3 regions of the Paraburkholderia sabiae genome follow, and region 3 is predicted to be linked to each of the others. Evidence: predicted binding sites of a transcription regulator. Region 3 holds the regulator's gene; each other region holds the start of a gene.
The links. The regulator FliA, encoded in region 3, starts transcription of late flagellar genes. The targets are predictions, from matches to a motif close to CTAAAGTTTNNNNNNNNNNNGCCGNTA.
Positions count from the first base shown of each region.

Region 1: a site for FliA is predicted at 5,283-5,309, ahead of QEN71_RS36205 (flagellin domain-containing protein). Genes of this name have one in related genera too.
Region 2: a site for FliA is predicted at 1,560-1,586, ahead of QEN71_RS32410 (flagellin domain-containing protein). Genes of this name have one in related genera too.

Region 1 is NZ_CP125296.1:1,510,255-1,517,778, reverse strand. It holds gene QEN71_RS36240 (M20 aminoacylase family protein) at 1-772, shown strand, start outside; gene QEN71_RS36235 (diaminopropionate ammonia-lyase) at 824-2,041, shown strand; gene QEN71_RS36230 (hypothetical protein) at 2,165-2,734, shown strand; gene QEN71_RS36225 (hypothetical protein) at 2,829-3,260, shown strand; gene QEN71_RS36220 (glycoside hydrolase family 19 protein) at 3,282-3,971, opposite strand; gene QEN71_RS36215 (TetR/AcrR family transcriptional regulator) at 4,104-4,646, opposite strand; gene QEN71_RS36210 (hypothetical protein) at 4,907-5,161, shown strand; gene QEN71_RS36205 (flagellin domain-containing protein) at 5,392-6,210, shown strand; gene QEN71_RS36200 (hypothetical protein) at 6,532-6,669, shown strand; gene QEN71_RS36195 (class II aldolase/adducin family protein) at 6,682-7,461, opposite strand; gene QEN71_RS36190 (amidohydrolase family protein) at 7,493-7,524, opposite strand, start outside.
Region 2 is NZ_CP125296.1:608,081-615,604, forward strand. It holds gene QEN71_RS32400 (CPBP family glutamic-type intramembrane protease) at 1-37, shown strand, start outside; gene QEN71_RS32405 (MFS transporter) at 65-1,273, shown strand; gene QEN71_RS32410 (flagellin domain-containing protein) at 1,672-2,490, shown strand; gene QEN71_RS32415 (aldo/keto reductase family oxidoreductase) at 2,547-3,422, opposite strand; gene QEN71_RS32420 (LysR family transcriptional regulator) at 3,527-4,438, shown strand; gene QEN71_RS32425 (dihydroxyacetone kinase family protein) at 4,543-6,249, shown strand; gene QEN71_RS32430 (sensor histidine kinase) at 6,567-7,524, shown strand, end outside.
Region 3 is NZ_CP125295.1:6,411,138-6,418,661, reverse strand. It holds gene flhA (flagellar biosynthesis protein FlhA) at 1-310, shown strand, start outside; gene flhF (flagellar biosynthesis protein FlhF) at 642-2,525, shown strand; gene QEN71_RS28945 (MinD/ParA family ATP-binding protein) at 2,518-3,387, shown strand; gene QEN71_RS28940 (RNA polymerase sigma factor FliA) at 3,410-4,144, shown strand; gene QEN71_RS28935 (flagella synthesis protein FlgN) at 4,935-5,381, opposite strand; gene flgM (flagellar biosynthesis anti-sigma factor FlgM) at 5,479-5,817, opposite strand; gene flgA (flagellar basal body P-ring formation chaperone FlgA) at 5,924-7,228, opposite strand; gene flgB (flagellar basal body rod protein FlgB) at 7,468-7,524, shown strand, end outside.

The DNA.
Region 1 (7,524 bases), on a different replicon from region 3:
AGAACATGGTCGCGGCGCGAAGGCGATGATCGCCGACGGACTGTTCGAACGCTTTCCCGTCGATGCGATCTTTGGCGCACACAACATGCCGGGCATGCGTGCGGGCACGTTCGCAACGCGTCCGGGCGGCATCATGGCAAGTGAAGACAACTTCGTGATTCACATCAAGGGACGCGGCACGCACGCTGCACGTCCGCATATGGGCGTGGACCCGATCGTCATTGCTTCGCAGATCGTGATGGCATTGCAAACCGTCGTGTCGCGCAATCTCGATCCGAGTCTGCAGGCTGTGATTTCCTGCACGGAGTTCATCACTGACGGACTGAGAAACGTCATTCCATCGAACGTCATCATCAAGGGCGATACGCGCAGCTATTCACGCGACGTGCAAGCGCTGTTGGAAACGCGCATGCGCGAAGTATGCGAAGGCATCTGCCGCACGCACGGTGCCGATTGCACGTTCGAATATACGCACGAATTCGCGCCGACCGTGAATTCGGCGCAGTTCGTCGACGTCGCGGTGAGAGTGGCGCGCAATGTGGCGGGCAGCGACAGCGTCGATGCCGATGTCCAGCCAATGATGATCTCGGAAGACTTCGGTGCATTCCTGCAGGTCGTTCCCGGCAACTTCGTTTTCATCGGCAACGGCGAGTCGGCGGAGAACGGTGGCGTTCCCCTTCATAACGCCACCTACGATTTCAACGACGAAATCCTTCTGACAGGCGCGCGTTATTTCGCTGAAATCGCGCGGCTCGAATTACCGGCGGCGTGAGCCGGACTTCGATCACCGATTCACCTCGTTCATTACTGGAGTATCCGGCTCATGCTGGCAGTCAATCCGCGCGCAACGCGCACGTCGTATCCCGCTGCGCTGAAGGAGATCCTCAGCATCGATAAGGCGCAGGAAAGCCGCGCATGGCTTTCCTGCTGGGACAAAATCGCGCCTGGAATGACGCCGTTGCGCGAGTTGCCTGGGCTCGCAGCGAGGCTCAAGGTCGGCAGCATCAGCATCAAGGACGAGTCGACGCGTTCCGTATTGGGCAGCTTCAAGGCGTTGGGTGCGCCCATCGCGCTGGTGCGCCTGATTCAGCGGCTGTGGCCCAATCATGGTCTCGATGCGCGCGGCCTTTTCGATGCGCGCTATCGCGATCTGCTGACGCATTTCACGGTTGTCAGCGCTACCGACGGTAATCACGGAAAAGGGCTGGCTGCTGCCGCGCAAACGCTCGGATGCCGTTGCGTGATCGTGCTGCACGCGAATGTCAGCGTCGAGCGTGAGCAGGCCATTGCCGCGTATGGCGCGGAAATCGTGCGGATAAAGGGAAACTACGACGAGTCGGTCGAGGAGGCCGCGCGTCTCGCTTCGTTGAACGGCTGGCACGTCGTGTCCGACACGTCTTATGACGGCTATGAAGACATCCCGCGCGATGTGATGCAGGGCTACGGCACGATTGCAGCGGAGATCGTCGAGCAGAGCGATAGCAAACCAGAACAGCCGGCTTACACGCATGTCTTTGTGCAGGGCGGTGTCGGTGGTCTTGCGGCAGGATTGGTCAGTTACCTGTGGGAGTTTCATGGCGAGCATCGTCCGCGATGTATCGTCGTCGAACCGCAGCAGGCCGATTGTCTCTATCAGAGCGCATTGGCAGGGCGCGCTGCGCGTGCAACGGGTTCGGTCGACTCGGTGATGGCCGGGCTCGCCTGTGGCGAAACTTCGCCGCTTGCATGGAAGTTTTTGCAGCATGCCGTCGACGACTTCATGACCATCGGCGACGACGATGCCGTCCACGCGATGCGCATCCTCGCGGCCGGCAGCGATATCGACGCACCGATCGTCGCGGGCGAGTCGGGCGTAGCGGGTCTCGCTGGTCTGATCGTGTTGCTGCAGAACCCGCAGTGGTCGAGACAGGTGGGCCTCGATGGCGCTTCCCGCATCTTGCTCGTCAATACGGAAGGCGCGACCGCGCCCGCGACCTATCGGGAACTGGTCGGAGAGTCCGCCGAATCCGTACTTCAGCGGCAACTCGCCTGGCGCGGTTAACGATTTCTACATGTTCTCTCGATGGCACACGCTCCCGGTTCTTTCCACTATGGATGTTGCGAGTGCGTGCGAGTCACATGCACCTGCGCAAACGCATGTGTGTTCGATGACAAGGAGATGAACGTGAAGAGCAAACCTTCGATCTGTGTGACGGCCATGGCAACCGTCCTCTTGTGGTGGAGCGGCAGCGCGCTGGCGAACGGCCCTACATGTTCCACCGAAACACTGAAAGGTCCCTACGGATTCAGCGCGCAAGGAGAAATCCTCGGCATCATCGGCACCGACGGGCTGGTTCACTACGCGAAGTCGCGGCTCCTGATCAACGATGTCGCGATCGTCGACTTCGATGGCCGTGGCAACTTTACGCGTAACGACGCGGGCAACATCGGCGGCCTGCCGAAATCGAACGGCGCGTTCAACAACGTGCAGTTCGGCACGTATAAGGTGAATTCAGACTGCACGGGCACGATGGTCATCAACTATGGAACGAAAGCGGCGCCGGCCGGCGTGACGCTCACGGTGCAGATAGCCGTTTCCGGCGACGGCACGGTCGTCATGGGAGAGATGTCGAGCGAAACCGTCCCGTTCGCCGCGGCACCGCCGACTGTCGACGGCACATGCGGCAATCCGTGCTCGGAAGCGGTGCAGATCGGCTTTGAAGGGAAGAAGGTACTTGTCTACGGTTTCCGATAGACGATGCGAACTATGGAGGCGATGCCCGCACACCGGGCATCGCTGCGGCGCGATTAAAATATCGTTCGAAGCGCCGCTCTCTCCAAAGGAAAACATGAAACGACTGTTCGTCGCAGCTCTCGTCACCTCCTGTTTCATGACTTGCGTTCGCGCGCAAAGCAATGCGCCGGGTCCGCTCGTCACGCCTTCGGGCGAACTGCAATTCGTGCGGTCCGATCGCGATTTCGTCGGCATGCTCGACAAGCAAAGTTTCGATCGCTTCAGCGCCGGCACGCTCACGCATTTCGACGATATCGGCAATACGAATCAGACTGTCGCGCGCATGCTGGTGCAGACGGATTCCGGCCTGACGCTATACGACTTTCGCCACCGTCCGCCACTTGTGCAACGCACGGGCACGCGTATCGCAGTGAAGCGCGTGTTCTGGCAAGACGATGAAGTCGTGATGCAAAGCTCGCAGGGCTGGTTCCGTTTCAAGGGTGGCGTGTTGACGAAGCTGCAGTCGTCGAAGACCACTTACCATTGAATGCGCGCTTGCCGCAGCCGTTCAGTGAATCACGGCGATCACCTGCTTGTACAACGCGAACCGGTCCTTGATGCCGATCGTTCCCCCATTGATGCGACGCGTGATTTCCGCAAAGTCTTCGAGGTCGTTATCGTCCGTGCGGTCGTCCGCCAGTTCGTTGAGGCCGCGGCTTTGCCAATACCACGCGGCGCTTGAACAGGCATAGTCGGGCTGCACGAGAAGATCCGGCTGTTCGAGAAGTTTTGCATCGATCACTTTTGCAACCGCTGCGTAATTGCTGCGCCCGGTGAGCTGGATGAGCCCTCGTCCGCGAAAGACATAGCCGTCATCGCTTTGCTCGTTGCCATTGCCCATCCGGTTGGCGTAGACGAAATCCGCCAGTTTTCTCGGATTGTTGATATAAGGCTGGGCCGCTGCTTCATTCGGAAAACGCTTCGGCCACGCCCGCATCAACGCGGCGGCGCTGTAGTTGAGGTTCTCTTCGAGGTTGTTGAACTGACCCGACTCGTAGCCCGTCTGCGCAAGAAAGCTGGCGATACGATCCGGCGTATTGATGCCGAACTTCGGCAGCGCGGTATTCAGACTGTTTGCCCATGCGTGAGGCGATTTGCAGCGCGGGAAGACACGCTTGATGGAATCAGCGTCTAACATAACTCCTCCGTTACCTATCGAGCACACTGCTCGCGCAACGCGCGAGCGATGCCGCAGCACGGATCGTTTCGGGTCGCGCAACCGAATGGCAGCCTGTTTCGACGACGGACCAGCGGCCATCTACTGGGTTAAACGAATCTGTGGCCGCTGTAATGCAAAAAAGCCTGGCGACGGACGATGCCGGACGTTTGCTCATTCATTGAAAGGAATCATCGCCAGCAATTGCGCAACGCCGGCACGCAGCTTGCGTTTGCTGGCGCCGTCGGCGGCCTGGACGGACAGGCCGCAGAACACCGACATGCACAAGGTTGCCAGCGCTACAGCGTCCGAGTGATGGACGAGTTCGCCTTGTTCGACGGCTTTTTTCAGGCGCTTTTCGACCGTCCGGGCAACCTTCAGCCGCAACTCCTGAAGGAAGTTGCGCAACTCGACGTGCTCCGCGCCGATCCCCGCGCCGCCGAGAAAAATCATGCAACCGCGAGAGCGCTGTCCTCCTGTGAAGAGATCGATGCTCGTCTCGAACATGGTCTCGAGGCTTTCGCGCAACGTAACGCCCGATTCGAACTTCCGGAGCGCCGCGCCGCCTTCGGCACGCACGTATAGCTCGATTGCCTCGCGATAGAGGCTTTCCTTGTTGCCGAACGCCGCGTAGATGCTGGGCGAGTTGACGCCCATGGCGTCGACGAGATCCGACATCGAGCACATGTCGAAGCCCTTTGCCCAGAAGAGATCCATCGCGCTCCTGAGCGCGGCGGTGCGTTCGAATGCTCTGGGCCTGCCACGTCCTTTCGCTTCGCCCAAACTGGCTGGCTCCATCTCCGCTCCCATCGACCGATTGTCGTCAAATCACGAAAACTGAATTCTATGTCGATCATAACAAAATTATGGACGCGACAATCCGGTCGTGCTTCAATATTTGTAATGGTCGTCACAGAAATAGCGCGGCGAACGATCGGATATCATGCGCGGCGCTTTAACGTCTAAAGGAGTGTGGAATGAAGCCGATTTTCTCGTCACTTTTTGCCGCCTTGCTGCTCGCCGCGCCGATGCTGTCGCACGCGCAAGCGGTTTCGGAGGCAAAGGCTGACTCGCCCGTGTTCACGGTTTATGTCGATACGCCCACGGGCTACACGTTCGTGAAGCTGCCCGACGGCTGGAAATACGTGGGCGCTGTGACGCAGGAAGATGCGCGTCTCGTGCAGAGCGGCGCGATGCCGAAAGCGACGTCATCGGCGAAACAGTCGAGTTAAGAAAAAGAAGGATTGGGTGAGCGCTGTGGCTTCTGCAAACAGCGCTCACAGCCGCAGAACGAGTGATTCTGTCCCCTCATTCTTCCGCTTGCGTCCCCAGAAATAAAAATGCAACGCAGCGGTAAAGGTACGGAGATTCCAGCCGTAATCCTTGAAGCAAGCTTGATCGTGCTATCGGATGGCACCGCTTGTTGCCGTCAAGTGGACGGCAATCTGAATTGGGGAAAGAAATGCTGAACATCAACACCAACATCGCTTCGCTGACCGCACAAAACAACCTGTCGGGTTCGCAAAGCGCACTGTCGCAAGCAATCAACCGTCTGTCGTCGGGCAAGCGTGTGAACACGGCTGCTGACGATGCAGCAGGTCTCGCGATTTCGACGACGCAAACGGCGTCGATCAACGCACTGACGCAAGGTGCCGCCAACGCCAACAACGGCATTTCGATGGTGCAAACCACGAACGGCGCACTGCAATCGGTCGTCGACAACCTGCAACGTATTCGCCAGCTGGCAGTGGAAGCAGGCGACGGCTCGCTCGACTCGAACGCACTGGCCAACCTCCAGTCGGAAGTGTCGACGCGTCTGAACGAAATCACGCGTGTTGCGCAACAAACGACGTTCAACGGCGCGCAAGTGCTGAACGGCATCGGCTCCGTCAACTTCCAGATCGGCGCGTTCAACGGCCAGCAGATCACGGCAAACTTCGGTTCGCAGAAGTGGGACGCGACGAGCCTCGGCGTCAACGGCGTGTCGGTTTCGACGGCTTCGGGCGCTCAGGCAGCAATGAGCACGATCGACACGGTTCTGACGAGCGTGAACACGTTCCAGGCAACGCTGGGCGCAACGCAGAACACGTTCCAGGCTGCAATCTCGACGACGAACACGCAAGCAACGAACATGAGCGCAGCACGTTCGCAGATCACCGACGCGGACTTCGCGACGGAAACGGCGAACCTGTCGAAGGCTCAGGTTCTGCAACAGGCTGGTATCTCGGTGCTCGCGCAAGCGAACTCGATGCCGCAGCAGGTTCTCAAGCTGCTCCAGTAATCGCGCTGGTTGATCGTTTGAACTGAGGCAGCGGCGTTCCGTACGTCGCCGCCTCAGTGTTGTGCCCGCCAGTGAAGGGGCTATCAGGCTTTCAGCAGCACTGCGCACACCGTTCCCGACGATCCTTTAGCGTCCTCGTAAGCCGTGGAGTCGGGACGGTTTTCCCCGGTCGTAGCCCTGAACGGCCGAGGGTTTTTGGGGGCAGGGCGCGCCCTCTTGCAGTCAGACTCGCAGTTTATTTTGCAATGCACCATGAACGGGTGTACTATAGGGTTAATACCTAGGCACTAACCCTTAATCAGTTTGCAAAAGGAGTCTGCAATGAACTACGCATCTGCCACGACGCCCGCCGCCAAAGGCGGTTTCTTTGCCCGCGTACGCGAATTTCTGGTCGACGCGTGGCGTGTTCACCTCGAAGTCTGCGAAATCGTCGCTGAATCGCATCGTCGGCCGTACTGATACTGCGCCGCGCTAGTTCCGATACGACGGATCCCGCCGGTCGAGAAAGCGCAGCATTGCAGGCCATTCCATTTCGCCATAAGGGCGGCGTGTTTCCGGCTTGTAGAGATGCGCGGTCTTGTCGATGACGTCCTGCGGCGGCAAATGAAGGTCGGTATTGCACGCCATCGCATCAACCTGCGCACGGCACGCGTTTTCGAGCCAGTAAATGGCATTGAAGGCTTGCGGAATCGACGCGCTCGCGACAAGCAATCCGTGATTTCGCAGGATCATCGCTTCGGCGTTACCGAGGTCTTCGGCGAGCGTCTTGCGCTCTTCGAGATCGATCGCGACGCCCTGATAGTCGTGATACGCGACGGGACTAAAACGCATCGCCGTTTGCGTAAGCGGCAGCAGTCCGCACGATAGCGCCGACACAGCAAGTCCGCCGCGGCTATGCGTGTGAATCACGCAATTCACGTCATGCCTCGCTGCATGCACCGCGCTGTGGATCACATAACCGGCGGCATTCACGCCATACGTGCCCTCGTTCGGATTGAACAGCACGTTGCCGTCGATATCGATCGTGATCAGGCTCGACGCCGTGATCTCCTCATACATAAAGCCATACGGGTTGATCAGCAACCGCGTGTCGTCGCCGGGAATACGTGCGGTGATGTGGTTGTACACGAGATCGCTCAAGCCGAAATACGGCATCAGCCGATAGCACGCGGCCAGATCGACGCGTGTGTTCCATTCCACGTCCGATACTGTCGACTTCACGTTGGACGGCATCTGTTGTTCCCTCAGCATGTTCGTCTCCAGATTCATTCGATAACAGGGCTCATGACGTGGCGAAGCCATAAAGCGCCGCGG
Region 2 (7,524 bases), on a different replicon from region 3:
CTTCAACACCCTCGTGGTCTGGGCTCACTGGGCCTGATCGTCTCTTGCTTGCAGGAACGAACGGATGCAGAGCAACTCCCGCGTCAGCACGCTTCGACAGATACCCGGCAGCGTCTGGGTATTGGGCTGCGTGAGCCTGTTGATGGACATCTCGTCGGAGATCATTCACAGTCTGCTGCCGATGTTCATGATGACGAGCCTCGGCGCGAACGCGGCGACGATCGGTTTGATCGAAGGCATCGCCGAGGCGACGGCGCCTATCGTCAAGATCTTTTCCGGTGCGCTTAGCGACTATCTCGGCAATCGCAAATGGCTCGCGGTAGCGGGCTATGGACTCGGCGCGCTGAGCAAACCGTTGTTCGCGCTCGCGCCGACGATCGGCCTCGTCGTGACGGCCCGCGTGATCGATCGCATCGGCAAAGGCATTCGCGGCGCGCCGCGCGATGCGCTCGTCGCCGATGTCACCCCGCCGCATCTGCGCGGCGCTGCGTTCGGCTTGCGGCAGTCGCTCGATACCGTCGGCGCGTTTCTCGGGCCGTTGCTCGCGGTCGCGATCATGCTGGTGTGGGCGGACAACTTCCGCCTCGCGTTCTGGCTCGCCGTGATTCCCGGCATGCTGGCTGTCGCGTTGCTGACCGTCGGCATCCACGAGCCTGCGCGGGAGCCGGGCGCAAAGCGCATCAATCCGATCCAGCGCGAGAACATCCGACAACTCGGCGCGGCATTCTGGTGGGTTGTCGCGGTTGGCGCCGTATTCGCGCTTGCGCGTTTCAGCGAGGCCTTTCTCGTGTTGCGCGCGATGGGCAGCGGCGTGCCCGTTGCGCTGGTGCCGCTCGTGATGGTCGCGATGAACGTGGTGTACTCGCTATCGGCATACCCGCTCGGCAAGCTCGCCGATTCGATGAGTCATATCAGGTTGCTGATTGCAGGCCTCGTGATTCTTGCCGTCTCCGATGTCGTGCTCGCACATGCCGTGCACTGGAGCGTTCTGCTCGTAGGCGTCGCGTTGTGGGGGCTGCATATGGGCATGACACAAGGCCTGCTCGCGACGATGGTGTCGCATAGCGCACCCGCGCATTTGCGCGGCACGGCGTTCGGCATCTTCAATCTGCTGAGCGGACTGGTGACGCTGGTGTCGAGCGTGATCGCCGGCGCGTTGTGGGACACGGTCGGCGCATCGGCGACTTTTTATGCGGGCGCTGCCTTTTGCGTGGCGACAATCGTGCTGCTAATCGCGAGTCCTGCGCGACGGTCCGAAGGTTTTCTGCGCTGAAAGTTTCACACACTGCACGTCAAAAGAGTTGTCAGTCAAAGTTATTACCACGTCAGCATTAAGCGTGCTGCTATCGGCTTTTGCTTTCGTCGAGTAATCAACATTACGTAATTACTCGTAACACGTTTATTCGAGGTATTCCATTTGTAATGACGTGATGATGAAACGGAAGGAATGGAATTGTGTCATTGAATATCGATAAAAATCAATGATATGTGAACGAAAAAACGCTTCGATTTGCATCCTGTCAATACGCGTATGGAAAGCAGGTATTCCAAATGGAAACCTAAAGCAATATTTGGAGACGTCGTAAACCCCTTCGAGCGGCGACGCAAAGCATTGAATAAGTCGCAGCGCCGCTTATGTCGATCCTTGATATAGATCCGAAAGGGGCTCAAATGCTGAACATCAATACGAACATCATGTCGTTGACGGCGCAGAACAATCTGGAGGGCTCGCAAAACGCGCTCTCGCAGGCGATCAACCGTCTGTCGTCGGGCAAGCGCATCAACACGGCCGCCGACGATGCGGCCGGCCTCGCGATCGCGACGTCGCAAACGGCTTCGATCAACGCGCTGACGCAAGGCGCGGCCAACGCGAACAACGGCATTTCGATGGTGCAGACCACGAACGGCGCGCTGCAATCGGTCGTCGACAACCTGCAGCGTATTCGCCAGCTCGCTGTCGAAGCAGGCGACGGCTCGCTCGATTCGAACGCGCTCGCCAACCTGCAATCGGAAGTGTCGACGCGTCTCACGGAAATCACGCGCGTCGCGCAGCAAACGACGTTCAACGGTCAGTCGGTACTCAATGGTATCGGCTCGGTCAACTTCCAGATCGGTGCGTTCAACGGTCAGCAGATTACCGCGAACTTCGGCTCGCAGAAGTGGGACGCGAGTTCGCTCGGCATCAGCGGCCTGAGCGTGGCGACGGCGTCGGGCGCGCAAGCCGCGATGAGCTCCATCGACAATGTGCTGACCAGCGTCAACACCTTCCAGGCAACGCTGGGCGCCACGCAGAACACGTTCCAGGCCGCGATTTCGACCACGCAAACGGAATCGACGAACATGAGCGCCGCCGAATCGCAGATCACCGACGCTGACTTCGCGACGGAAACGGCGAACCTGTCGAAGGCCCAGGTGTTGCAGCAAGCAGGTATTTCCGTGCTCGCGCAAGCGAACTCGATGCCGCAGCAGGTTCTCAAGCTGCTGCAGTAACAAGGCGCGTCGCGTGCATCCCGTGTGGTGTGAACGGGATGCACGTTGCAGGCAGCTTATTCGCCTGCACGTCCGATCGCATCGAGTTGGGCGAGCACGGCATCGCTGAGACGCAGTTGCGCGGCCTGCATGTTCTCGCGCAAGTGCGCGAGCGACGACGTGCCGGGAATCAGAAGAATGTTCGGCGAGCGATGCAGCAGCCACGCTAACGCAACCTGCATCGGCGTCGCGTTCAATGCACGCGCGATATCGGACAGCGCCGACGATTGAATCGGCGTGAAGCCGCCGAGCGGGAAGAACGGCACATACGCGATGCCTTGTGTCGCGAGTTGCGCGACGAGCGCATCGTCTTCGCGATGCACGAGGTTGTAGTGATTCTGCACGCACACGATCTCGACGATACGTTGCGCTTCTTCGATCTGCGCCGCCGTCACGTTGCTCAGACCGATGTGCTTCACGAGCCCTTCGCGCTGCATCTCGGCGAGCGCCGTCACCTGCTTCTCGATCGAGCCTTCGGCGGGCCTGTGAATATCGCCCATGATGCGGATGTTCACGACATCGAGCGCATCCAGACCGAGATTGCGCAGGTTGTCGTGCACGCCGCGTCGCAGATCGTCGGGTTCGTGCGCCGCAAGCCACGAACCGTCGTCGCCCCGAGTCGCGCCGAGTTTGGTGACGAGCGTCAGATCGGCGGAATACGGATGCAGCGCTTCGCGAATCAGCTGGTTCGTGATGTGCGGCCCGTAGAAGTCGCTGGTGTCGATGTGATTGACGCCCGACGCGACGGCCTCGCGCAAAACCGCGATACATGCGTCGCGATCCTTTGGCGGGCCGAATACGCCGGGGCCAGCCAGTTGCATCGCGCCGTAGCCCATGCGGCGTACCTGGCGGCCAGCCAGCGTGAAAGTGTCGGCGGGATTGACGTTCGGCATTGCGTGCTCCTTGGTAGACGATGAACGACAGTGTGAGCCGATTGCGCTGTTGAATAAAGGCATCTAAAGTGTACGGGCTGTTGAAAATCGTGAACAATGCGTCCATGGAACTCAACGACCTTGCTGCTTTCGTGTCGGTGGCGCGCGCCGGCGGTTTCCGTGACGCGGCGCGCATGAGCGGCGTTTCCGCATCGAGCCTGAGCATCGCCGTGCGCCGCCTCGAAACGAAGCTCGGCCTGCGGCTGCTCAATCGGACCACGCGCAGCGTCGCGCCGACGGAAGCGGGCCAGCGGCTGATCGAAAAACTCACGCCGCTCTTCAGCGAAATGGAAGCGGCGCTCGACGTCCTCAACGTATTCCGCGAGAAGCCGAGCGGAACGCTCAAGCTCAACGTGCCGTCGAGCGCGGCGCGCATCGTGCTGCCGTCCATCGTCGCGCCGTTCCTCAAGACGTATCCGGACATTCGCGTGGAAGTCGTGGTCGAAGACGGCTTTGTCGATGTGCTGTCGATCGGCTGCGATGCGGGCATCCGCTACGACGAGCGGCTGGAGCAGGACATGATCGCGATGCCGATTGGCCCGCGCGTGCAACGCTTCGCGACAGCGGCGACCAGTGAATACCTCGACACGTACGGACGGCCCGAGCATCCGCGCGATTTGCTCGAACATGCCTGCCTGCGTGGTCAGTTCGCGGGCGGCGCGATGCCGACGTGGGACTTCGAGCGCGACGGTGAAGTGGTGCGGCTCGATCCGTCGGGGCCGCTCGTGGTGAGGCCGGGCGCCGCCATCGAGCTTGCCGTCAGCGCGGCGCTGGCGGGCGTCGGCGTGATTCATCTGTTCGAGGGCATGCTGAAGCCGCATCTCGACAGCGGCGCGCTGGAGCCGATTCTCGAGCCGTGGTGGCAACGCTTTTCAGGGCCGTTTCTTTACTATCCGGGCAGGCGTCATCTGCCTGCGCCGTTACGCGCGTTCGTCGACTTCATCAAGGCGAATGGCGCGTCCGATTCGCCGAACTGATTCTGCGCATGCGCCCTCCGCGCGCTGCGGATAGAGTTACACCTTTGGGTCGCGTGCGGCCCATTCGCTCAAACCGTCATCCGAAATCCCCGAGGTTCATCGCCATGAAGAAGCTGTTGAACGATCCGTCGCGCGTCGTGCGCGAGATGCTCGAAGGTCTTGCGATGCTCGCGCCCGACACCGCCTTGCTGCGCGATGCGAATGTCGTCGTGCGACGCGATCTGCCGGAGCCGCACTCGCGCCCTGTCGCGATCATTTCGGGCGGCGGCAGCGGACACGAGCCCGCGCACGCGGGCTATGTGGGCGAGGGCATGCTGGCTGCCGCCGTGTGCGGCGAAGTGTTCACGTCGCCGTCGACGGACGCCGTGCTCGCCGCGATCCGCGCATCGGCGGGACCGAACGGCGCGCTGCTCGTGGTGAAGAACTACACGGGCGATCGACTGAACTTCGGGCTCGCGGCGGAACTGGCGCGCGCCGAAGGCATTCCCGTCGAAGTCGTCGTGGTCGCCGACGATGTCTCGCTGCGCAACACAGTCGAACGCGGACGTCGTCGCGGGATTGCCGGAACCGTGTTCGTACACAAGATTGCGGGCGCGGCGGCCGCGGCCGGCAAGACGCTTTCGGATGTCGCGGCCATCGCGCGCAGCGCCGCCGATGCGATCGGCACGATGGGCGTCGCGCTCGATGGCTGCACGCTGCCCGCGACGCAGCAATCGAGCTTCAGCCTCGCCGATGACGAGATCGAACTCGGACTCGGTATCCACGGCGAAAAGGGCGTGCAACGCACGAAGCCGATGCCCGCCGATCAACTCACGGACACACTGCTCACGGCTATCACGGACGATCTGCAATTCGCGAGCGGCGAGCGCGTCGCGTTGCTGGTGAATGGGCTCGGCGCGACGACGCCGATGGAACTGGCCGTCGTCGCACGAGCTGCGATGAATGGGTTGCGCGAGCGCGGGCTGCGTATCGAACGCGCATGGTGTGGCACGCTGCTGTCCGCGCTGAACATGCCGGGCTGTTCGATCTCCGTGATGCGTGTCGACGATGCGCGTCTTGCGCTGCTCGATGCGCCGACGAAGGTCGCGACATGGCCGGGCGCGGGACGTGTCAACATCGACGGCGCGACGGGTATCGCGTCGAGTGCAGAGAGCGATGCCGCATCGAACGAAGTGTCGGCGAAACATGCCGCACAACGTTCACCGTTGCAGCGTGCATTCGACGCCGCCGCGCGCGCATTGATCGATGAAGAAGTGCGCCTCACGGACCTCGATTCCAAAGCCGGCGACGGCGATCTCGGGTCGAGCATGAAGCGCGCGGGCGAGGCCGTGCTGTCGATTCCACCGACCGCGTGGCCATCGGCGGCCGATGCGCTGGCCGAACTCGCCGTCACGTTGCGTCGCGCGATCGCGGGCAGTTCCGGGCCGTTCTATGCGACGGCATTACTGCGTGCGTCGCGCCGTCTTGCTCAAAGCAGCGAACCCGCCGCAACTGATTGGGCCGATGCATTCGATCTCGCCGTCAGCGCGATTTCCGAACTGGGCGGCGCGCAACCCGGTGAGCGCACGATGCTCGACGCGCTGCGACCCGCAGCGGATGCATTCGCTGCCGCCGTGCGTCGAAACGAGCCGCTTGCGGATGCGTGGACCGCAACCGTCGATGCAGCGGAGAAGGGCGCGGACGCGACGGCGTCGATGATGCCGCGCGTCGGACGTGCGAGCTATCTCGGCGAGCGGGCCGTCGGCGAACCCGATGGCGGCGCGGTCGCGGTGGCGTGCTGGCTGCGCGCGCTGACGCCGTTCGTGCGCTAGCTGCCGAAGGCTTCAGCCTCACTGACACGGACACGTTCGTTCGTTTCCGCGTTCAGGTTGCCGTGCAAATTTGAAAACACGCGTGTTCGACGAAAGCGCGCACTACGCGTGCCCGTCAGTATGAGCGGTCCTTGTCGGCATCGATTGCGCCGACGATGGCTGTTTCGTCGCCCGTGTCGTTGCCGGATGGGAATAAAAGCCGGCAAGAAGTGTTGACGAGAGTTTGGGGCGCAGATCATGCATCGCGCCTCGCCCGTTGCGGCTCCGCGGATAGAGCGCGACTTGACGATTCCGATTCTCCAGCTCTCGACATGAACATGGAACGCGTGTCTTTCCTCGGCAAGCAAAACCCCACGCTGACGCTGACCCTCGCGGGCGCGCTGGCATTGTTCGTCTTCGTGGTCGACTCCTTCGGTCACTACGCGACGGCGATCATGGTGCTGTATTCGATCGTCGTCATGCTGGTCGCGACCGTGCTGTCGCGGCGCGGCACGCTGATCGTGGCGATCGTTTGCATCTGGGCAACGGTGGCCGGCTATCTGATGGGACATCTGGATGAAGACTCGTTCTCCGCGCTTGCGCGCGCGACGGTTGCGTGTCTGTCGATTGTCGCGACCACGGCGCTGACGTTGCGCATTCAGGCCGACAGCGCGCGGCTCGCGCAGCAGGTACGCGAACTGCACGAGACACATGAAGCGCTGAACCGATCGACAACCGAGCTTGCGCACGCGACGCGCGTGACGATGCTCGGCGAACTGGCGGCATCGATCGCACATGAAGTGAGCCAGCCGCTCGCGGCGATCACGACGCATGGCGAAGCCGGTCTGCGCTGGCTGAGGCGCGAAACACCGAATCTCGACGAAGCCTGCCACGCGTTCGAAGCGATGGCGAGCAATGCGCGCCGCTCCAGTGAAATTATTCGCCGCATTCGCGCGCTGGCCAGCAAGAGCGAGCCCACGTTCGCGCCGCTTGGCATCAATAGTCTCGTTGTTGAAACGATCGACTTGCTGGATCGCGAGGTCAAGAAGTACGGCGCGATCGTCAGGATGGATCTCGCGCCAGGCGAGTTGGTCGTGAATGGCGATCGCGTGCAGTTGCAGCAGGTGCTGATCAATCTGGCCGTCAATGGATTGCAGGCGATGTCGTCGATTAACGATCGGCCTCGCGAGCTGAAAGTGCGAACGCGCGTTGAAGATGGCGAGCGCGTGTTCGTGATCTTCGAAGACTCGGGAACGGGCATTGCGCCCGAAGTTGCAGCGAACCTCTTCAGTGCGT
Region 3 (7,524 bases):
CGGCAACGGCGACATTCAGGTGATGGGTCTCGACTCGAATCTGGAGCGGCTCTTGACCCAGGCGCTCGCGACGGGCGTCAATCCCGGACTCGAGCCGGGCCTCGCGAACACGCTGCTGATGGAGACGCAGAAGGCGATGACGCGCCAGCAGAACCTCGGCCTCACGCCGGTGATGCTCGTCCAGCATTCGCTGCGTGCGATGCTCGCGCGCTTCCTGCGGCGCAGCCTGCCGCAACTCAAGGTGCTGTCGTATGCGGAAGTGCCTGATACGCGGCACGTGCGCGTGGTGAACGTGATCGGCGCGCACTAATCGGCGCGCACTGAGCGCCGCGCGACTCTCTCGCGCGGTTTCATCCGCGTCTGGTTTCCCGAAGGCCGGTCCGCATCTCGCGGCCGGCCTTTTTCACTGGAGCGCGCACGGGGCCTTGATACACAAGGCTGCGCGCGTTGTGCGGCGCGGCGCGGCGTTGCCCGCCGGTCAAAATTCCCGAGGTTTCGGGCCGTTGCATGTGCACCGAATGCCTGAATTGCCAGCGTTTCACCGTCTTTATTGCCCGATGGTGGTTGGACGTCTTTCGCAATAATTCATCTCATCGGGAAACGGTATGTCGCCGGTCCGCGTAGCTCATCGGAGAATCAGCTTGAACATTCGCAAATTTGTCGGTGCAACGAGTCGTGACGCACTGCGTCTCGTCCGTGAGGCATTGGGCTCCGATGCAGTCGTGTTGTCGAATCGCACCAACGAAGACGGCACCGTCGAAATCGTCGCCGTGGCCGACAGCGATCTGAGCGCAATTACGCCGCGCAGCCAGGAAGGCGCCGCAGCAGGCGCTAACGCAGCAGCCAGCGTCGGCATGAACGCAGCAGCAGGCGGCGCACGTGCGCTGATGGCGCCCACCGCATCGTCCGCGCCGTCGATGTCGGTCAATCCGTATGCGAGCGGAATGCCTGACGTGTTCTCGTCGGTGTTCGGCGCGAGCCCGGAAGCAGGCACGGAGCGCATGGCCGCCGCGAGCGAAGAGAAGGCCGAGCCGCAAGCGGCCGCCGCCGCGAGCGCAGCAGCCGAAGCGCCCGCCGCACGCGCAACGGATGACGTGCGCGTTGAACTGCGCGCAGAAGCACGCAGCGAACTCCCCGCAGCGCCTGCCGCCGCCGCGAAGTCGGCCGCGCCCGCGATGCCCGAAGCACCCGTGCGCCAGCGCACGATGGCTGAAACGAATCCGTGGCTGATCGATCACGCGCGCCGCATCGCGGCCAAGGACGTGGTTCCGGCAGCCAATCCGACGATGACGCCCGCCGCTGCAGTTGCGCGTGGTCTGGGCGCACCCGTCGACGCCAGCAGGGAAGACGCGAAGCCCGACTGGGCGCGCGAAGCCGCGCAGGTCGCCGCACGCCGCGCCGCGCAGAAGAACAACATCGTGCCGACCGTGGCGGAAGGCGCGAGCGACATCAACACCCGCGACGGCCGCAAGAGCGGCGCCGCCGACATCACGCCGAAGGTCGCCGCCGCGCTGACGGATTCGATCCAGTCGCGCATCGAGCAGATGGTCAACGAGACCGTGATGCAGGAACTCGGCGCGATGCGCGGCATGATGGAAGAACAGTTCGCCGGCCTGCTGTGGGCCGACCGCCAGCGCCGCAGCCCGACGCACGCCACGCTGACCAAGCATCTGTTCGCAGCCGGTTTCTCGGCGCAACTGGTGAAGATGGTGATCGACAACCTGCCGGAAGTCGAAGGCATGGAAGACGGCATGGAGTGGGTGAAGACGGTGCTCGAATCGAACGTGCCCGTGATGGAAAACGAAGACGCGCTGATGGAGCGCGGCGGCGTGTTTGCGCTGATGGGCCCGACGGGCGTTGGCAAGACCACGACCACGGCCAAGCTCGCGGCGCGCTGCGTGATGCGCTTCGGCGCCAGCAAGGTCGCGCTGCTCACCACCGACAGCTACCGGATCGGCGGTCATGAGCAGCTGCGCATCTTCGGCAAGATTCTCGGCGTGTCGGTACATGCCGTAAAGGACAGCGCCGACCTGACGCTCGCGCTCTCCGAACTGCGCAACAAACACATCGTGCTGATCGACACGATCGGCATGAGCCAGCGCGATCGCCTCGTGTCCGACCAGATCTCGATGCTGTGTCGCGCCGGTCAGCCCGTGCAGCGCCTGCTGCTGCTGAACGCGACGAGCCACGGCGACACGCTGAACGAAGTCGTGCAGGCGTATCAGAACGCGCCGGACCAGCAGCCGCTCGCCGGCTGCATCCTGACCAAGCTCGACGAAGCGACCAATCTGGGCAGCGTGCTCGACACGGTGATCCGCTACAAGCTGCCCGTGCATTACGTATCGACGGGACAGAAGGTGCCGGAGAACCTGTACGTCGCCACGAAGAAATTTTTGATCAAGAGCGCCTTCTGCATTCCGCGCGACAACTCGCCGTTCGTCCCGCAGGACGAGGACGTGCCGGCGCTGCTGTCGGCCCTGTCGGCCCGTTCGACCGCCGATCTGCACGAGGTTCGCTTTGGATAAGTTCGTGCTGGATCAGGCTGAAGGACTGAGGCGCCTGCTGGCGCGCTCCGGCTCGCGGATCGTGGCCGTCGCTGGCGGCTCGCATGGCGTGGGCGTGACGACGACGGTGGTGAATCTCGCCGCCGCGCTCGCGGAGCAGGGCAAGGACGTACTCGTGATCGACGAGTCGCTCGGCGAGCGCTCGGTGAGCGCGATGCTGGGCGGCGTGCGCGGCGCAGGCAATTTCGCCGCGGTGATGCGCGGCGAGATGACGCTCGATCAGGCGGCTGGCCGTCACGCGCTGGGCTTCGCGGTGCTCGCAGCATCGCGCGGCAATCGCGAAAGCTGCACGCCGGAACAGATGGGCGTGGTGCTGAGCGGGCCGGCCGATGTCGTGCTGATCGACGCGCAGGTGGATCGCGAAGGCTCGCTGTCCGCGCTGGCGATGCAGTCCCACGACGTGATGGTCGTGACGCGCGTCGCGGCGCAGGCGATCACCGATGCGTATGCGTGCATGAAGCGTTTGCACTTCGCGCATGCGATTGCGCAGTTTCGTGTGCTCGTGAACCACGTGCAGAGCGTGGCCGATGCGCACACCGCTTTTGAAAATCTGGCGGGCGTGGCGGGGCGTTATCTCGCTGTGTCGCTGGAAGATGCCGGCTGCGTTGCAGCCGATCCTTTGATGGCGCGAGCCACGGATTTGTCGCGTTGTGTCGTCGATGCTTTCCCATCGGCACCTGCTGCGCGCGATTTCCGTCATATCGCAGCCGAACTGCAGTACTGGCCGATGCGGCCAGCGATTTCGTCACGGACGCATGGCGTGCCGCGGACGACCGTAACTACGGCGCAATTCGCCGATCAACCGTCTGCGCAGCACGCCTGAGGGCAAGGATAAGGGGAGCACGATGTACAACGCTCAAGGAAAAATTTCGCAAGCCGACGTTTTGACGAAATACGCACCGCTGGTGCGCCGTCTCGGTTTGCAGCTCGTCGCCAAGATGCCGGCGAGCGTCGATCTCGACGATCTGATTCAGGCCGGCATGATTGGCCTGCTCGACGCGGCGAGCCGTTACAAGGAAGACCAGGGCGCGCAGTTCGAGACGTACGCGAGCCAGCGGATTCGCGGCGCGATGCTCGACGAGCTGCGCAGCAACGACTGGCTGCCGCGTAGCTTGCGCCGCACGTCGCGCGAGGTCGAAAGCGCCGTGCATCAGGTCGAGCAGTCGCTGGGCCGTTCGGCGAGCGAGACGGAGATTGCCGAGCATCTGAAGATGCCGCTCGACGAGTATCAGTCGATGCTGCAGGATCTGCACGGCAGCCAGCTGATTTACTACGAAGACTTCGATCGTTCGGCGGATGACGAGCCGTTCCTCGACCGTTATTGCGTCGATCATTCGGATCCGCTGTCGGCGTTGCTGGATGAGTCGCTGCGCGGTGCGCTGGTCGAGGCGATCGACCGGTTGCCCGAGCGGGAGAAGCTCCTCATGTCGCTTTACTATGAGCGCGGGTTGAATCTGCGTGAGATTGGAGCTGTGATGGAAGTGAGCGAGTCTCGCGTTTGTCAGTTGCATTCGCAGGCTGTTGCTCGGTTGAGGACTCGCTTGCGCGAGCAGGCCTGGGCTTCGGCTGAGACTAGCTAAGGTTTTTTCTTTGCCCGGCGGGCGGCTTTCTCGGGTCGTTCGCTGTTGCTTCTTTTCTTCGAAAGAGCTGATCTTTTTTTAGGTCGGCTCTTTTTGTTTTTGTGCCTTTGCCTTTGCCTTTGCCTTTGCTTTTGCTTTCGCTTTCGCCTTCGCTGGCATCCGCTCTATCGTTTTGGTTTATTAGCGTTGCCCCTGTGCGGGGCGGCAGTTACTTTCTTTGCCGCCGCAAAGAAAGTAACCAAAGAAAGCGGCTTCACACCTCCGGTGCCTGCCAGGTTCGCGCTGGGCCATGCCGCAGTTGAGCTGTCGCGCAGCGACGCCAACACTCCGTAGAAAGCCCGCAGTCGGGCGCGCGCGGCAGGAAAGATGACATCCACTTGGAGCACATTCGGTCGGCTTGTTTTTGTCCGTCTGCCGTCGGTCCAATGGCGGCGGTATGTGCTCCAGACTGTGTGTGGGTTTTCGCGCCGTGCGCGGTTGACTGCGGGCTTTCTACGGGGTGTTGGCGTCGCTACGCAATAGCTCAACCGCGGCACGCGGCAGCGTTATCCTGGCAGGCACTGGAGGTTCAAAGCGGCTTTCTTTTGCCTACTTTTCTTTGCCGCTGCAAAGAAAAGTAGGTGCCGCCCCGCACAGGGGCAACGCTAGCAAACCGATACGTCAACGCGGATGCCAGCAAAAGCAAAGGCAAAAACCAAAAACCGAAAACCCAAAAAACAAAACCGGCACCAAAAGGCACCGGTCCGGTAGAGAACAGAAGGGGATCCAAAGGGGCGAAGCCCCTTAAAAATCAAACCCCAAAAGCAGGAACCCGCCCATCGGGCCCATAAAGCGCACCACGCTCCGGCCCAACGGCCACATTAAGAGCAGCAAGCGCCCGCCGGTTGTACTCCATCCGAGTACGAATCAGCGCACCGTTCGTGGTATTGAACCGCTTGGCGCGCTCAACAGCCTTCTGCAACAAGGACCACTGCGTCGCAAGACGCGAATCGTTGGCGACGGCCAGTTCCATGCCCTTCCATCCGGCAGGATAGCCAAGCTGCGCCAGCTGCGTGTCGCGCACCTTTTCAAGCGTGGAGAGTTTGTCCACCAGCTCCATCTTCTTTTCGACGATGGGCGGCAGCGTGTCGATGGGGTGCACCGTGGTCAGTGCTCGCTCCTCGGCTGCGAGGACGGAGGCAAACAGCTCCACAGCGGAATATTCGTCGATGACGGTGGCAAGCAGGGCGTCTTTCATCACAAAGCAACTCGCTAGGCACCGGATTGCGTCGACCGCAAACCGGATTTGTCACAAATACCGCCCGGCACCCTGCGCACCGCTCATCGGTGCGTCATCAGTTGCCGGACTGGCTCTTCTTTTGCAGCAGGTCGCGCGCCGTTGCCAGCACGCCATCGGCGATCTTGCCGGAGTCGATCGTCAACGTACCGTCCTTGATCGCCTGCTTGATCGACTCGACATGCGCCGTATCGATATCCGACGAACCGGCGCTAGCGAGGCTGTGCAACTGCGACGACAGCCCCGACAGATTGACATTCGCGGCGCCCGACGTGCTCGCGCCCGTCGACGTTGCCGTGCCTGCGCCGCCCGTCGTGGCGGCGTCACTTTGCTGCGGGCGCTGCAGCCCGTCTTTCAACGTCTGCAGGCCGGAATGGTTAGTGGAATCAACTTTCACGATTGGCTTCCTGTGCGATTTGAATGTAATAACGGCATTCACCCATCGAACTTTAGCTCAACCGATCCGACACGTTTTTCAACTTGTAACGGCTGGAAACTCCGCGTCAGAGCTGGATTTCGACCGTCCCGGCGTCCTTCACGATGCCCTGGATGATCTGTCCGTTCGCCGTCTTCACCCGCACCGGCTGACCCGGCGCCGCGTTGTTCATCGCGCTGCCTTCCGCCGAAATCGCGAAGCCCGGACCCAGCGCAACCACTTTCACGCTCTGGCCGATCGATACGGCCTCGGCGCTCTTCAACATGTCGCGGCGCAGCGGCAAGCCCGCCGACACGCGCATCAACGCGACCGAGCCGACCGCCTGCGCCGGATCGGTGATCACGGCTTGCGGCAGCAGCGTCAGATCGCCGTCGCGCGCGATGAGATCGGCGGCGGACAGCAGCTCGCCCGGCGCAATCGCGCGCGCGGCGAGGAAATATGTCGCGTGAATCGAAACCTTGGCCTGCAGATACAGCGTCCACGGACGCTCGCCCGCGCAGCGCACGCCGACCGTCGTGCGGCCCCAGACGCGCGCGCCCGTCGGCAGGAACGGCTCGAGCGTCGTGCACGCGGCGAGACCGCGCGGAAACACCGTCGCGACGGTGATGTCGACCTTGCCCGGCAAGCCCGCCGACTGCTGCTGCAAATAGGCAAGCGCCGCGCGGCGGATCGCTTCGCCGTCCTGCTGTCCTGCGGGTACGGGCGCGGCGGGTTGAGCCGCAGCTTGTGCGGACGGCTGCGCGGGAGCCGGTGCAGCGGCAGGCGTTGCCGCAGCCACGCCATTGCGTGCGGTAGCGTTGCGCAGTTGCGCGGCAGCGGCATTGCCAGCGGGCGGATTGACGGCGATCGGCTGAACGGCTGCTGCCTGACGCGCGGCGGCCGGAGCCGGCGCGACCATCACGGGCATCACCTGACGCGCGGCCGGTTGCAGGCTCACGCGCATCATGCCTGGCGCACTCGTATTCATATTAGCGGCGGCAACGGGCGCAGCCTTCTGCGCCGTCGCGTCGCCCGCGCCCGGAATCACAATCGCGCCATCGGCATGCGCGGCTTGCGCGAAGCGGTCCGCATCGCCGCGCGGATTCGCGGCAAGCGTTGCGGGCGCAACGGTCGGCGCATTCGGAACACTCGCGCGCGGCGCGGCAGCAGGCGCCGGCGCATTGATGCGCTCGGCCATCGCCTGCAGATCGGCGGGATTCTTCTCGCCGGGGCCGGCGATCACGATCGGTCCGCCATTCGACGAACCGCTTTCCTGTGCATGCGCGACGGATGCGGCGGCGCATGCGCCGACCAGCGCCATCGCCGACAGCGTCCGGACAGCGCGCGAACCCATACGGCGAGCTTCGCGCGAAGCGTTAGCGGGCAAGGGCATGGTCGTTTCTCCTTCATTGATGCATCGGTACGCATCGCATTCTAGAGATCGCGCCTGTCGTGCAAACGGTGAATAGAGGCGTCCTTTCCCGGCTATTCGTCCGATTAAGTCTTGCGCCCCGCCCGCACAATGCGTCACATGCAAAAAGGCCTTCTGGCCGACACAGTCGAAACGCTTCTTACCGAACAAGGCGGATCGACAGTGCGGACGAGGCCTCGGACCGTTCCACGGAGAACCCAATGCTGGACAAACTCGATGCCGAATTTGCCTTTGGCCGCCAGGCGCTCGATGTGCGC